One region of the Laceyella sacchari genome, then DNA from elsewhere that is predicted to be linked to it. Evidence: a T-box and tRNA genes for the amino acid it is inferred to sense, from the RefSeq annotation. Region 1 holds a T-box; the other holds one or more tRNA genes.
The links. A T-box is a leader RNA that pairs with one kind of tRNA and senses whether it is charged. The one in region 1 lies ahead of pheS (phenylalanine--tRNA ligase subunit alpha), so its partner is inferred to be a tRNA-Phe.
Positions count from the first base shown of each region.

Region 2: it encodes a tRNA-Phe, which carries the amino acid that the T-box ahead of pheS (phenylalanine--tRNA ligase subunit alpha) is inferred to sense. The anticodon was not compared.

Region 1 is NZ_CP103866.1:994,911-1,002,371, forward strand. It holds gene NYR52_RS05020 (potassium channel family protein) at 1-223, shown strand, start outside; gene NYR52_RS05025 (TrmH family RNA methyltransferase) at 220-1,032, shown strand; T-box leader at 1,094-1,325, shown strand; gene pheS (phenylalanine--tRNA ligase subunit alpha) at 1,373-2,374, shown strand; gene pheT (phenylalanine--tRNA ligase subunit beta) at 2,390-4,804, shown strand; gene zapA (cell division protein ZapA) at 4,878-5,126, shown strand; gene NYR52_RS05045 (CvpA family protein) at 5,136-5,660, shown strand; gene NYR52_RS05050 (MATE family efflux transporter) at 5,719-7,047, opposite strand; gene NYR52_RS05055 (ADP-ribosylglycohydrolase family protein) at 7,315-7,461, opposite strand, start outside.
Region 2 is NZ_CP103866.1:2,738,065-2,745,525, reverse strand. It holds rRNA gene NYR52_RS13460 (23S ribosomal RNA) at 1-1,277, shown strand, start outside; rRNA gene rrf (5S ribosomal RNA) at 1,359-1,473, shown strand; gene NYR52_RS13450 (hypothetical protein) at 1,609-1,755, shown strand; gene NYR52_RS13445 (hypothetical protein) at 1,883-2,050, shown strand; gene NYR52_RS13440 (hypothetical protein) at 2,544-2,753, shown strand; gene NYR52_RS13435 (hypothetical protein) at 2,831-3,202, shown strand; gene NYR52_RS13430 (DUF4190 domain-containing protein) at 3,382-3,663, shown strand; tRNA gene NYR52_RS13425 (tRNA-Ser) at 3,891-3,984, shown strand; tRNA gene NYR52_RS13420 (tRNA-Phe) at 4,027-4,102, shown strand; tRNA gene NYR52_RS13415 (tRNA-Thr) at 4,104-4,179, shown strand; tRNA gene NYR52_RS13410 (tRNA-Trp) at 4,183-4,256, shown strand; tRNA gene NYR52_RS13405 (tRNA-Cys) at 4,265-4,338, shown strand; tRNA gene NYR52_RS13400 (tRNA-Leu) at 4,349-4,435, shown strand; tRNA gene NYR52_RS13395 (tRNA-Arg) at 4,445-4,521, shown strand; gene NYR52_RS13390 (hypothetical protein) at 4,573-5,220, opposite strand; gene mnmA (tRNA 2-thiouridine(34) synthase MnmA) at 5,463-6,557, opposite strand; gene NYR52_RS13380 (TrkH family potassium uptake protein) at 6,684-7,461, shown strand, end outside.

The DNA of each region.
Region 1 (7,461 bases):
TAGCATCATTGAGGTAATCGCCGGTGAATTTTTCAATGGGAAAACACTGCAGGAATTAAATATTCGCGCGAAATTCGGCTGCAATGTGATGGCCATCAAAAACGGGTCGCAGTTTAACATTAATCCTGCGGCGACCGATATGATACATAAAGGTGATACGTTAGTTGTGATCGGCCATAATGACGATTTGAAAAAATTACAGGAAAAGACAGATGACCAATGACGATAAAAAAACGCATTTCCATTACATCTCCTCATAATGAGCAAGTAAAACGCTGGAAAAAGTTGAACACCAAAAAAGGGCGGGCGCAAGAGAGGGCGCTGTTGATTGAAGGTGAACACCTGGTATTGGAAGCGGCGCGGGCATCTGCACAGTTTGAAGCGGTGCTGGTCCACAGGGATAAAGAAGAGGTTTACCAACGCATCAAAGGGGAATTGCCGCCCGATGCGCCCGTGTACGAACTGGCTCCTGCTGTATTTGGCGCACTGGTGGATACTGAAACGCCGCAAGGGTTGGCAGCTGTCATCACTGCGCCAGTTTGGCCACATGACGTTTGGCTGGACAAAGATGGTGATTTGACCGTGCTACTGCTGGATGCTGTCCAAGACCCTGGCAACTTGGGGACAATCATCCGTACAGCTCAAGCGGCGGGAGTGGATGGCATCCTGCTGGGGAAAGGGACGGTTGATCCATTCAACGCCAAAGTGGTTCGTTCGGCGATGGGTGCGTTGTTTCGCATGCCGCTTATCCAGATTGATTTGGCGGAAGCGATTCCCATGTTGCAGTCCCGGGGAGTGACAGTTGTGAATGCCTCTCCACATGCTGGCACACACCATTTTGATTATGCTTTTCCAGCGCGGGTGGCACTGTTATTGGGCAATGAAGGCCGAGGTGTCGATGAGAAATATCTGCCGCTGGTGGATGCGGACGTCACCATCCCCATGCCGGGTGGAACCGAGTCATTAAATGTATCCATCACCGGCGCGATTTTGCTGTATGAACGAATCAGGCAACATTTTCAGGCAAGGTAACTGTTGCAGGTTGACTTTGCCATGGCTTATAATATTAAATAATTTAATCTGACAATGGATTTGAAAAGCGATGACAGAGAAGAGTAAGCAGTGCATCCTTTCAGGGAGGGGACACCATGACTGGAAGTGTTCCTAAGGAACTGGCTGCTGAAGTTCGCTCTGGAGCTGTCCCCTGAACGGACGTGAACGCGAGTAGGGGGAACCGGTTTGACCGTTATCTCTGTAAGTGGAAAAGAAGGAGAAGACTGCCTTCTTTTCAAAAAGGGTGGTACCGCGAATCTCTCGTCCCTTTGGACGCGGGATTTTTTTATTTTCCATCAAAAAGAGGGGAGTATCAATGATGCGCGAACGTTTAACAAGTTTGCAAGATGAAGCGGCCATTGCGATCGCTAATGCGGAGAGCTTGGACGCACTGAGGGAACTAAAAGTAAAGTATCTGGGAAAAAAAGGCGAATTAACAAGTGTATTGCGCGGCATGGGGAGTTTGCCCCCGGAAGAGCGGCCGGTGATTGGCGGATTGGCCAATGAGATTCGGGCACAACTCGACCTGTTGATCGCGGAGAAAGAAGCAGCCTTTGAAGAGGCGGCGCTCAATGAGCAGCTGGCCACGGAAACGATTGATGTCACGTTGCCAGGAACCCCTGTTAAGTTGGGTTCGATTCATCCATTGAATCTGGTGATTGAACAGCTGGAAGACGTCTTCATCGGCATGGGATTTGAAATCGCCGAAGGGCCGGAAGTGGAGACGGATCAATACAACTTTGAAGCGTTAAACCTGCCCAAAGACCATCCAGCGCGCGACATGCAAGATTCGTTTTACATAACGCCAGAGACGTTGCTTCGCACACACACTTCGTCGGTGCAAGTGCGCACCTTGGAGAAAAAAGAAGGGCATGTGCCAGTAAGAATCATCTGTCCTGGTAAGGTGTACCGCCGCGATGATGACGATGCGACACACTCACATCAATTCACCCAAGTTGAGGGTTTGGTAGTTGACCGCGGTGTGTCGATGAGTGAGTTAAACGGTGTCTTGTTGGCTCTGATTGAAAAGATGTTTGGCGAAGGAACCGAAATGCGGTTGCGCCCCAGTTATTTCCCATTCACTGAGCCGAGTGTGGAAGTGGACATCTTTCATCCGGAAAAAGGCTGGGTAGAGATCTTGGGAGCGGGCATGGTTCATCCGCGCGTGTTGGAGAAAGCTGGTTACAATCCGGAACGTTATTCTGGTTTCGCCTTCGGCATCGGGGTAGAGCGGATCGCCATGCTGAAATACGACATTGATGACATTCGTCATTTTTACAATAATGATCTGCGTTTCTTGCGCCAATTTCGTTCTGAGTGAGAGGAGTGACATCTAATGCTAGTATCTTATGAATGGTTGTCTCAGTATGTGGATTTAGAAGGGATTTCTCCGGAAGATATCGCTGAAGAGCTGAATCGGACGGGGATTGAAGTGGAAGTAATCTACACCCGCGATCCCGGCGTGTCTGGTGTCATCATCGGGGAAGTAATGTCAGTGGAACGCCATCCCGAAGCGGATCGGCTCAATGTTTGCTTGGTCAACGTAGGGAAAGGGCAAGTGTTGCAGATTGTGTGCGGCGCGAAAAACGTGGCCGCCGGACAACGGGTGCCCGTCGCTTTGGTCGGAGCCAAATTGCCGGGCGGTTTGCACATCAAAAAAGCCAAACTGCGCGGGGTGGAGTCAAATGGTATGATTTGTTCCGCTCAAGAATTGGGCTTCCCGGAAAAAGTGCTGATGAAAGAACAAACGGAAGGCATTTTGGTGTTGGAGCCCGACGCGCCGATTGGCATCGATATCAAAGAATTCCTGGGCATGAATGACCAGGTGATCGAATTGCAATTGACGCCGAATCGTTCCGACTGCTTGGGAATGATCGGAGTTGCTTATGAAGTGGCGGCTATTTTTGACCGTGAGTTGCGTTTGCCCATGACACAAGATATGCCGCTACAATACGAGGCACCCATCAACGTGTACATTGAATCGGAAGAAGATTGTCCTTTTTATGCGGCGCAAGTGGTACATGACATTAAAGTTGGACCATCCCCGCAATGGATGCAAAACCGCTTGATTTCGGCGGGTATTCGTCCGATCAACAATATTGTGGATATTACCAACTACGTGATGTTGGAGACGGGCCAGCCGTTGCACGCCTTTGATTACAACCGCGTACAAGGAGGGCAAATTATTGTCCGCCGCGCGCTGTCCGGCGAACAAATCGTGACATTGGACGGTGTGACCCGCACGTGTGACGATCAAATGTTGCTCATCACCGACGGTGAACAGCCTCTGGCTTTGGCCGGAGTCATGGGCGGAGAATCTTCCGAGGTGACCGACGAAACGGTAACCATCTTGTTGGAATCGGCGTTCTTCGATCCGCAAATGGTTCGGCAAACCTCCCGCAAAGTGGGATTGCGTTCCGAGGCGAGCGCTCGCTTTGAGAAGGGGGTCGATCCGGAAGGGATTTTGCCAGCACTGGCGCGGGCTGTGCAGTTGCTCTGCCAAATCGCCGGTGGCGCGGTAGCTTCTGAAGCGATCGTGAAAAAAGTGGGCGATGTTGAGGAGATGGTGATCAATCTGCGCCATGAACGTTTGGTCAATCTGCTGGGAGTGCAAATAGATCCGGAAGAAGTACTTAATATTTTCCGTCGTTTGCAGTTCCCGACCGAAGTGACCGATGAGGGATATGCTGTGCAGATCCCGACACGGCGTCCGGATATCACGATTGAAGTGGATCTGATAGAAGAAGTGGCTCGGTTGTACGGATATGACCGAATCCCGACGACACTTCCGTGGGGTCAGCAACCGCCTGGGGGCTTGACTGAGGAACAGAAGGCGCGTCGGGTGATTCGCCACACATTGATGGATTTGGGATTGCATGAGGTGTTGACGTACAGCTTGACTTCAACGGAGCTGGAACAAGAGGTGGCCTCTTTGTTTGCGGTGGAGAACCATGTATCCTTGGCCATGCCGATGAGTGCGGAGCATGCTGTATTACGTAGCAACCTGCTTCCACACTTGATTGAAACTGCTTCATACAACCACCGCCATGGAAACGAACGCGTGCAAATCTTTGAGTTGGCTCATGTGTACTTGCCTGGACAGGCGGACGAGACGTTGCCAGAAGAACGGTTGTTCTTGGGTGGGTTATTGACAGGGAAGCAACCCGCCAGCATCTGGAAAGAGCAGCCGTTGCCTGCCGGTGAATTCTACAAGGCCAAAGGGATTTTGGATGCTTTGTTCGCTCGCTTGGGTGTGGTTGATGTGGAATATCAAGCTGTTGCACCCCACGGTTTCCACCCGGGACGTACCGCCCAGATATTGATTGGTGGCGAGGTTGCTGGACTGCTTGGTGAACTTCATCCGCAGCTGGCCAAAAAACATGATCTCTCGCGCCCTGTCGCATTCCAGCTAGATGTGGAGAGATTGTTCGCAGCAATCGAGGGGCCGTTGGTGTATCAGCCGATTCCGCGTGTTCCAGCGGTTACGCGTGATTTGGCCGTCGTTGTCGATGAAGCCGTTCCAGTCGGATTGTTGGAAGAAGGAATTTGGCAAGCTGGCGGAGAATTGGTTGAGTCTGTGGTGTTGTTTGATGTTTTCGCCGGAGAACAGATTGGAGTCGGCAAGAAAAATGTCGCCTTCTCATTAGCTTATCGCGCGGCGGACCGCACGTTGACTGATGAGGAAGTTTCGGCAGTGCATGAGCGTGTGATTTGCCATCTGGAAGAGACGTTTGGCGCCAAGTTGCGTTGACGGATTGCGGCTTTTTTGGACCTGTGAATCCATTGGGCATAAAGGCCTTCACCTTCTGTGAAGGAGGCGTAAGATGAAAAATAGACTGAGTGTGGAGATATACGGTCAGCAATACAATTTAACCGGCAAAGCGAGTCCGGGGCACATGCGCCAAGTAGCCAGCCATGTGGATGAGAAGATGCGGCAAATCGCCGACAAAAACCCCCGGCTCGATACGACGCGACTGGCCGTGTTGTCCGCGGTCAACATTGCCGACGAGTTTTTGAAATTAAAACAAGAACATGATGAAATCATGCACCTGATCGAAGATGAAGAACCGTAGGAGGATCATATGGGATGGTTTGATCTGATCGTACTGCTCTTCTTGATCGGGGCTGTGTTACAAGGTTACAGGCGGGGTTTGGTGCTGCAGGCCGCCTCGCTCGTCTGTTATGCGGTAAGCATTTGGCTTGCGTATCTGTTTGCCGATGATTTGGCCCCTGTCTTGGCCGAAAAGTGGCCTTTGCCAAAGACGGGCGAGACCGCTTTGCTTACTTTCCTGAAGGTGGATAAACTGTTGTATACGGTCTTGGCGTTTTTTGTCCTGATGATCGGCATTCGGCTTGTGTTGTCTTTGGTAGTTACCTTAATCAATCAAGTGACCAAACTGCCTGTGGTGTCCACCTTGAACCGTTCCGGAGGCGTGCTGTTTGCGGTGGCCAAACTCATGGTGATAATTGTGGTGATCGTGCACATGCTGACGGTCTTGCCATGGGAGACTGGCCAAACGGCGATGAAAGAATCGGTTGTTGCTCAGGCTTGTATCCAAATGACCCCGATGTTGGCTGAAGAGCTGACGAGTTGGTTGAAACGGTAAAGTAAAACACCTTGCCTTTGTGGCAAGGTGTTTTTTCTTTGTGTTCAACATGGACTGATTAATGAATCAGACTGGTGATGCTCTTTTTCTTCCAAGACCAACGATAGTAGGCGTATTGCAAGCCCAAGTTGACGATGAATGCGGCAGGGTAGCCGATCCAGATCCCGATGATGCCAAGACTGGTGAAATTGGATAGGAAATAAGCAACAGGCACTTCCACTAACCAGATAGAAGTGACACTGAACACGGTCGGCCAAAAGACGGTGCCACTGGCGCGCATGGTGGCACTGATAATCATGGCCTGGCCGAAAATCAAATAACTCCACAGCGTGATCATGAGCAGATCATGGGCGATGGTTAGCGTCTGTTGGTTGGTCAGGAATAAGGATAAAATTTCTTTGGAGAGCAGATAGACCAAGGTGATTAATATGCCACTCATGACGACGTTGAGCAACGCACCGGCTCGAATGACTTGTTTCAGGCGATCCAATTGCTTAGAACCAATTGATTGGGCTGCGAAGATAGAGACGGCAATCCCCAAACTGATGGCTGGCATCGATACATAACTTACCACTTGATTGACTGCGCCATAGGCGGCAGTGGCGTTGGAGCCAAACTGATTCACAAAGGAGATGACGGCGATTTCCGACAGTGAAATGAGGATCATTTGGATACTGGACGGAATCCCGAGGCGAAGGAGCAATTTCAATAAATCCCAATCCATCCGCAAGTGTTTGCGCACAGAGGCATCAAATTGCAACGGATGTTTGGTTTTGCTAAGGTAGATCAGCGTAATGATAAACGTCAGTACGGTGGATATCACAGACGCGTAAGCAGAGCCGTAGACGCCCAGACGGGGCAAACCCAACCATCCGAAGATGAGAAACGGCATCAGCGCCACATTCAGCAACGTACTGACAATCAGTGAGTAAAATGGCGTTTTGGAGTCCCCGATCCCTCGGATAAACGTGGTGTAGGAGATATATAAAAACATGACCGGCAGAGACCAAAAGAGGATGCGCGCATAATGTACGCTAACGGCGATGATATTCTCGGGTGTGCCGATGAAGCGCATGATCTCCCAAGTGAACAAGCTGCCAACTACGGATGACACCACGCCGAGAAAAAAAGTAAAGGTGAGCGTAGTGCCGACGATGGCTTTTAAGCGCTCTTCGTTTTTCGCGCCATGTGCCTGACCGATCAGAATCGAACTGCCTGAACCGATTCCGATGGTGAATGAGACAAGTAGAAAAAATAGTGGAAAGAAGGACGAGATGGCGGCTAAGGCTTCCACACCAAGCCAACGACCTACAATCAAGCTGTTCACAAACTGGTTGATTGATTGCAGTGCATTACTGAGGATCAACGGGATCAGAAAGATAAACATTGCGCGCCAGACGGGGGTATCTGGTTGATTGTGATTTTCGTGCACTGATTCCACTTTAATACATCCTTTATTTTATTATTACGACCGAGCATATTTTTCCCGATGACAGCGTGACTGAAACGAGATGTTGTTACCAATGCTTTCTACCCTTTCATGGAATGGGTGAATTTCCCCTCTTGTCTTTTCGGCAGTGGGCGCTTTTTTAAACAAAAAAAGACCCCAGCCGTTCTCAGCTAGGGTGTCAAAGTCAAATGACGGAAGTTGGATTCAGGCATGACGATGCTCTAACAATTTTTTAATCAACGGGTTTAATCGTTCTTGGCCGCGAAGTTCGGAGCGCCAATTAACAGGAATCGATTGGATGCCATCACGCAATCCGGCCAGGCCGCCGGCGATCGCTGCATTGGTGTCGGT
Region 2 (7,461 bases), 1.6 Mb from region 1:
AACCGACACAGGTAGGCGAGGAGAGAATCCTAAGGTGCTCGGGAAAACTCTCGTTAAGGAACTCGGCAAAATGACCCCGTAACTTCGGGAGAAGGGGTGCCCCGGTAGGGTGAAAGCCCGAGGGGGCCGCAGTGAAGAGGTCCAGGCGACTGTTTAGCAAAAACACAGGTCTCTGCTAAGCCGCAAGGCGATGTATAGGGGCTGACGCCTGCCCGGTGCTGGAAGGTTAAGGGGAAGGGTTAGCGCAAGCGAAGCTCTGAACCGAAGCCCCAGTAAACGGCGGCCGTAACTATAACGGTCCTAAGGTAGCGAAATTCCTTGTCGGGTAAGTTCCGACCCGCACGAAAGGCGTAACGATCTGGACGCTGTCTCAACGAGAGACCCGGTGAAATTGTACTGCCAGTGAAGATGCTGGCTACCCGCGACAAGACGGAAAGACCCCGTGGAGCTTTACTGTAGCCTGATATTGAATCTAGGTACGACTTGTACAGGATAGGTGGGAGTCTGAGAAGCCGGAGCGCCAGCTTCGGTGGAGACGCCGGTGGGATACCACTCTGGTCGTATCGGGGTTCTAACTCGCCGCCGTCACCCGGCGGGAGGACCGTGTCAGGTGGGCAGTTTGACTGGGGCGGTCGCCTCCTAAAAAGTAACGGAGGCGCTCTAAGGTTCCCTCAGCGCGGTCGGAAATCGCGCTCCAGAGTGCAAAGGCAGAAGGGAGCTTGACTGCGAGACCTACAAGTCGAGCAGGGACGAAAGTCGGACTTAGTGATCCGGTGGTTCCGAGTGGAAGGGCCATCGCTCAACGGATAAAAGCTACCCCGGGGATAACAGGCTTATCTCCCCCAAGAGTCCACATCGACGGGGAGGTTTGGCACCTCGATGTCGGCTCATCGCATCCTGGGGCTGTAGTAGGTCCCAAGGGTTGGGCTGTTCGCCCATTAAAGCGGTACGCGAGCTGGGTTCAGAACGTCGTGAGACAGTTCGGTCCCTATCTGTCGTGGGCGTAGGAAATTTGAGAGGAGCTGTCCTTAGTACGAGAGGACCGGGATGGACGCACCTCTGGTGTACCAGTTGTTCCGCCAGGAGCACCGCTGGGTAGCCAAGTGCGGACGGGATAAGCGCTGAAAGCATCTAAGCGCGAAGCCCCCCTCAAGATGAGATTTCCCATTCCCCTGTGGAAGTAAGACCCCTTGTAGATGACGAGGTTGATCGGTCCGAGGTGTAAGCGCAGCAATGCGTTTAGCTGACGGATACGAATCGGTCGAGGGCTTATCCTACTTCATCTCTTCATCTTGCAACTCGCTTTATTCCAATCTAATTTTCAGGGTGTGGTTCACATCTTGAACAACAACATAACGTCTGGTGATGATGGCGGAGGGGATCCACCCGTTCCCATACCGAACACGGAAGTTAAGCCCTCCAGCGCCGATGGTACTTGGGCTTAAGCCCTGGGAGAGTAGGTCGTTGCCAGGCCATACAAAAAAGCCTTAAGCAATCAAGCTTAAGGCTTTTTTGTATGCACAAATGGAGTTACAAGGGAATCGTGTGCAGTTTATTTTTGCGGTGAAACGGGACACCAAATTGAAGCCGATGATGGAGGCGTGAAAAATGGTGAATGAAGAAAAAGCTGCGCATATTCTGATCTCCGTATCTGACATTGCCGAAAATCTTTCTATTTCTACACTTAATGACGTGAAAGAAGGAGGCGTGCAGGTTCCTGAAAAGAGAAACAAAAGCGTCACCTTGTCTCCGTAACGGCTTCGTTTGTTTGAAGAGCACTTTGAAGTGGTGCATAAGGATATCAAAGAATATATCATGGAAATTTTGTTCGATTTGTTTATCCTCCGAAACAATAAAGAGATGGGAGAAGAAGTTTGCTTGATTGATTACCGAGACCAAAGATGTCAAGTGGCAGGGGGACATTCTGCGAAAATTGGTTCACTTATATGGTGAAGAGAACACTGCGGCAGACAAGGCGATTGAAACATCGGAGCAGCAAGGTAGAGTGGACTCCCTGCTTTATCACATCAAAGGGTTGTACATAAGATAAGCTAAATGCACTGAAAACGAAGTACACAAAGCAGCCCAAGCTTCTTTCGGGGAAGAGTTGGAGGAAGTAAAAGCGTTGGCGAACCATGTGGGGAGTTGGTTTAAACGATCCCGCGACCACAACAACTTGTTGCATGTAACTCTATCTCCCATGTTGAGATGATCATCCATATGATTGACGATGTGGTTAAAATCAGGACTCACACAAGAATTTTTTAAGCGTCCAAATAACCAATGGTTTTTGGCTTGTCTGGATTTGGCTAAATGCCTTTTTGAAAGCGTGAAACAAACCCATATTGAAGAGGAAACCAACCCCTATACACGCATTGTGAAAGTGATTTGAAGAAACTGTACATGGATTTGAACATCTTGATACAAAACTATTGCCGTCGATCTCTAGCAAACCAATGATCCGTCGGCAAATCGTTCGCTTGAAAGAGAGAAATACAAGGATTTTATCAAAACCGGCACAAGAATTGCTGAGAGACAATCCCATGGAAGAGCCGGACAATGAGAAAAGCATTTATTTATGGTTACAAGCGGCATGCCATTATCCCAATATGACGCTTGATGATGCAATTGAATATTTGTCCGCTTGGAGTAGCAGAACCAATCAGGTGCAGGCTCTTTATTATCATTATGTCCACATGGTCTTGAAAGAGATGGAAGGAATAAGCTTGAAAAAAGCAGGGCGAAGAGATTAATTGAAGCTTGTGCCAAAGCAGCGGATAAGTCCCCCTACAAGACCTTCTGTTTTGAATGGTTTGGAGTAGGAGAAGGCTTGCAGTCATTGGTTCATCATCGGATGCTTGATGAAGCTGGGGGAAATCAGTTGCGGACGGTAAGAGGCATTGTGACGGAGTATAAGCATCCCGACAATGGAAAAGTCGAGGACAATGGATTTGTGGCATTTTTCAAGCCAGGGAAAGCAAAAGGAATTACAAAGGATTCTCTCAACAAAGAGGTTCCGTTGCAATTTGGATTTAGTTGCGACGGGCTTCGGGCCAAGAGTAAAAGTGTCAGGGCACTCAACTACCTTGAAGAGAACGTAACAGCAGATGATAAGAAAACGGCTCACAAGAAGACACAACAAGCGCAAAAAGAGACCACTATTGGACTTGCTTACCAAAAATCGCGTTCCAGCCATACATAAAGGTAAAAACTGCCATCAATTGCTTTTTTTATCAATCCGCCACATGAAATGAAGGGGGGACAGGGAAAAATTTATAAAAAGGGGTTTGCGATAGAAGGAAAATGAAAAGAATAAAGAGAGAGGGAATATCTGCTACCTGATGAATAAACTAACATTAACATGCGGGTTGGAGGGATTTGATGGAACCAACGCAAATTCAAACCAATTTGGGAAGAATGCCACAGCGAAACAAAGAAGCGCAGATTGCATTGGTGTTGGGTATCGTCGGCTTTTTTTCAGCCTTTGTGTTTGCCCTGGTCGGGATTGTGTGTGGAGTGGTCGGATTGGTGCTGGGGCTGAGGGGTAGAAGATCAGAAAAAGGGAACTTGGCGAGCGTGGGGATGATGTTAAGCGGATTGGCAATTGGGTTCAGTTTTATTCATGCACTGTTAAAAGCAGTGTTGATGACCGCACTCCCATAAAGCTGATAGCAATCGGTTGCGGAAAGGAAGTTAAATCATATCTTCGTTCGATGGCGGAGTATTGGGGTTGACCAGTGAGGGAATATTCAAGCATGCGGGAGTGGCAACCAAATAAATTCAGAATAGAATTAAATTAAAATTCCCGTTGACAACATGAATGAACCAGTGTAATATATATTTTGTCAGCGAGATGAGCTGACGAAAACGAAAACTTCACTTCACAACACGGAGAGATGTCCGAGCTGGCCGAAGGAGCACGATTGGAAATCGTGTAGGCGGGCAAAACTCGCCTCGAGGGTTCGAATCCCTCTCTCTCCGCCATTTTTGACAAATGCGGTTGTCTATGTTATAATAATTAAATGTGGCTCGGTAGCTCAGTCGGTAGAGCAGAGGACTGAAAATCCTCGTGTCGGCGGTTCGATTCCGTCCCGAGCCACCACGCTGGTGTAGCTCAATTGGTAGAGCAACTGACTTGTAATCAGTAGGTTGGGGGTTCAAGTCCTCTCACCAGCACCATACAGGGGCGTAGTTTAGTGGTAGAACAGAGGTCTCCAAAACCTCCAGTGTGGGTTCGATTCCTACCGCCCCTGCCAATTTTCATGGCGGCATAGCCAAGTGGTAAGGCAGAGGTCTGCAAAACCTTTACCCCCGGTTCGAGTCCGGGTGCCGCCTCCATATGAAGTTTGCGGACGTGGCGGAATTGGCAGACGCGCAAGATTCAGGTTCTTGTGGCCGCAAGGCTGTGGGGGTTCAAGTCCCTTCGTCCGCACCAATCGCATATGTGCCCTTAGCTCAGCTGGATAGAGCGTCTGACTACGGATCAGAAGGTCGGGAGTTCGAATCTTCCAGGGCACGCCATATAAAAAGTAGCCGGCTTTGAAAAAAAGTCAGCTACTTTTTTTATTGGCTTCAATTGGTTAAATCTCGTAATATTTCTGTCAACTTATTTTTGGTAGATCTTGTCGCTTCGCAGGCCAGATCGCATGTGGGCGTATTTTGCTGTGGGTTTTCCTTCTGTACAACGGTTGTCTTTGAAGGTTTATTATGTATGTCTGAACTTGGTGAAGGGTTTTTTTCATATGAAGGCGTCGCGCTGGCCACTACATTTGAGGAGGCGTGAAAAATGTTAAGCGGGTCCCGGTTGTCGTCATTCCCGATGGGAGAGGGTTTGTTCGGAGATTGGTCAGAGTGAACCGCATTTGGGGTTGGGCTGGCATCTCCGTCAACCGTGACAGGAAGATGTTTTGCCGGGTTACTGGGTTGATGGCCATTGTCCGATGCATTCGCTTTTGTAGCGGTGGATATGGACTGGTTTGACCTGTTCAGTTTTTGTTCCGTTTCTGGCGTGGGCCGTTTCGTTTGCTTAGCGGTGACTCCGTTGTTGTCAGTTGAAATAGAGCCAGTAGAGTTGGTGAAAATGGCGTAGGAAAAGACGGAACAAGCAATGCCAGCACCAATCAGAGCAATGGTTTTTCGTTTGATTTGCGTGCTGTATTCTTCGGGAGACAGGTCATCTGTGTCAAACTCAGGGGTGGGTAAATACGCTTTGTCCTTCAATGCTACAATCCCCCTTTATACTATGAAACTCGACTTAATGCTACTCTATTTTCCAATATTTGAATAGTAGACTAAAGTCCCGTTTTCGGTTGTGCCATAAAACGGAAACATGTTGACAGCCCAAAGAAACAGAGTAAAAGAAGTTTGCTGAACGATGTCGAGAGAGGCATCGTAAAAATAAGGTGCGGCTTTCTTGAATCAGCCTGTGGCCGCTCAAGAAAACCGCCCAATGCTATTTTATGTTAAAAGGTGCTGTCAATAATGCCCCCACCTAAACAAATTTCCTCATCATAGAAAACTACAGATTGCCCTGGGGTGACTGCCCGTTGCCGTTCGACGAATTCCACGCGGAAGGTGCCGTCCGGTTGCGGAAGTACGCGCACCGGTTGGTCTTTTTGACGGTAGCGGAATTTAGCGGTGCATGTAAAAGGCTCGTTTGGAGTGTCGCCTTGGCCTAACCAATTGATATCGGTGGCGATGAGTCCACCGGAGTACAGCGCTTCATGGTCATGGCCTTGCGCCACATAGAGAATGTTCTTTTCAATGTCCTTTTTCACGACAAACCAGGGTTCGCCTGTTCCGCTTCCACCGATCCCCAATCCTTGACGTTGACCCAACGTATAATACATCAAGCCATCGTGCCGCCCTTTCACTTCCCCATCCAGGGTAAGGATCTCTCCAGGTTGTGCAGGCAGATAGTGGCTGAGGAATTCACGGAAATTCCGTTCGCCGATGAAACAGATGCCGGTGCTGTCTTTCTTTTTGGCTGTGGCCAAACCGACTTTTTGCGCGATCTCACGCACCTCCTGTTTCTGCATGTGCCCAATGGGGAACATGGCCTGCAACAATTGTGGTTTGTTGACGGCGTACAAGAAATAGGTTTGGTCTTTATTGGGGTCTGCGCCACGGGCAAGGTATTTTTCTCCGTTTTTCTCGATGATTTGTGCGTAATGGCCCGTTGCAATGAAATCGGCCCCCAGTTGTTTCGCTTTGTTTAAGAACTCGCCAAACTTGATCTCCCGGTTGCACATGATGTCCGGATTGGGGGTTCTGCCTTTTTTGTATTCATCAAGGAAATACTGAAACACTTTTTGTTCGTATTCCTTTTCGAAGTTGACAGAGTAATAGGGAATGCCAATCTGTGCGCAAACGCGGCGCACATCTTCGAAGTCTTCCGTGGCTGTGCAATGGCCGAATTCGTCGGTGTCATCCCAGTTTTTCATGAACAGCCCGATCACTTCATAGCCTTGCTCTTTTAGCAACCAGGCGGTTACGGACGAATCCACGCCGCCGGACATGCCGACCACCACGCGTATATGTTTCTTGCTCATTTGCATCACTTCCAGTGTTCGGTTTCATACCCTTGTTTCGATGGCATGTCTTCATTATAATCGAAACCAAATGTTTTCAACAAATCCGCAGGCAAACGATCTGATTGATTAGAGATTGGTGGATGTGCAAATATGGACCAAAAACAATTATTGCAAAGCAGGCTCACTTCGACACAAATTTTGGTGCTCGGATTTGCTGTGACGATTTTGATCGGGGCGTGTTTGTTATCTTTGCCGATGGCTACAGAATCCGGACAGGGATTGCCGTTTATTGATGCGTTGTTCACAACCACCTCGGCTGTATGCGTGACGGGGCTAGTGGTGGTTGACACAGCAACAACGTTTAACACCTTTGGCGAAGTAGTCATCTTATTGCTCATTCAAGTGGGCGGATTGGGCTTTATGACGTTCGGCACGTTTTTCGCATATCTTGTGGGCAAAAAAATCGGATTTCGGGAGCGGTTGGTGTTGCGGGAGACATTCAACCAGTTCAACATGCAAGGGGTAGTCAACCTCGTGTTGAAAGTCCTCAAAATTACCTTCATTATTGAAGGAATCGGATTTGTATTGTTGAGTGTGCGGTTTGTTCCCGAATTCGGATTGGAAAAAGGACTTTATTTCTCTCTTTTTCATTCCATTTCTTCATTTAATAGTGCCGGGTTTGATTTGTTTGGAGAAAAGGAACCGTTCAGTAGCATCACCCATTATGTTGCAGATCCGTGGATGAACCTGGTTGTTTCCTCCCTTGTTATTTTGGGTGGGATCGGGTTTGTTGTCATTTTAGAATTGCTTCATTATCGAGCGACCAAACGGATCAGTTTACATACCAAGATTGTTCTAACCATGACGGGCATCTTGATCGTGATGGGTATGTTGGTGATTTTGGTGGTGGAATGGACCAATCCCAAAA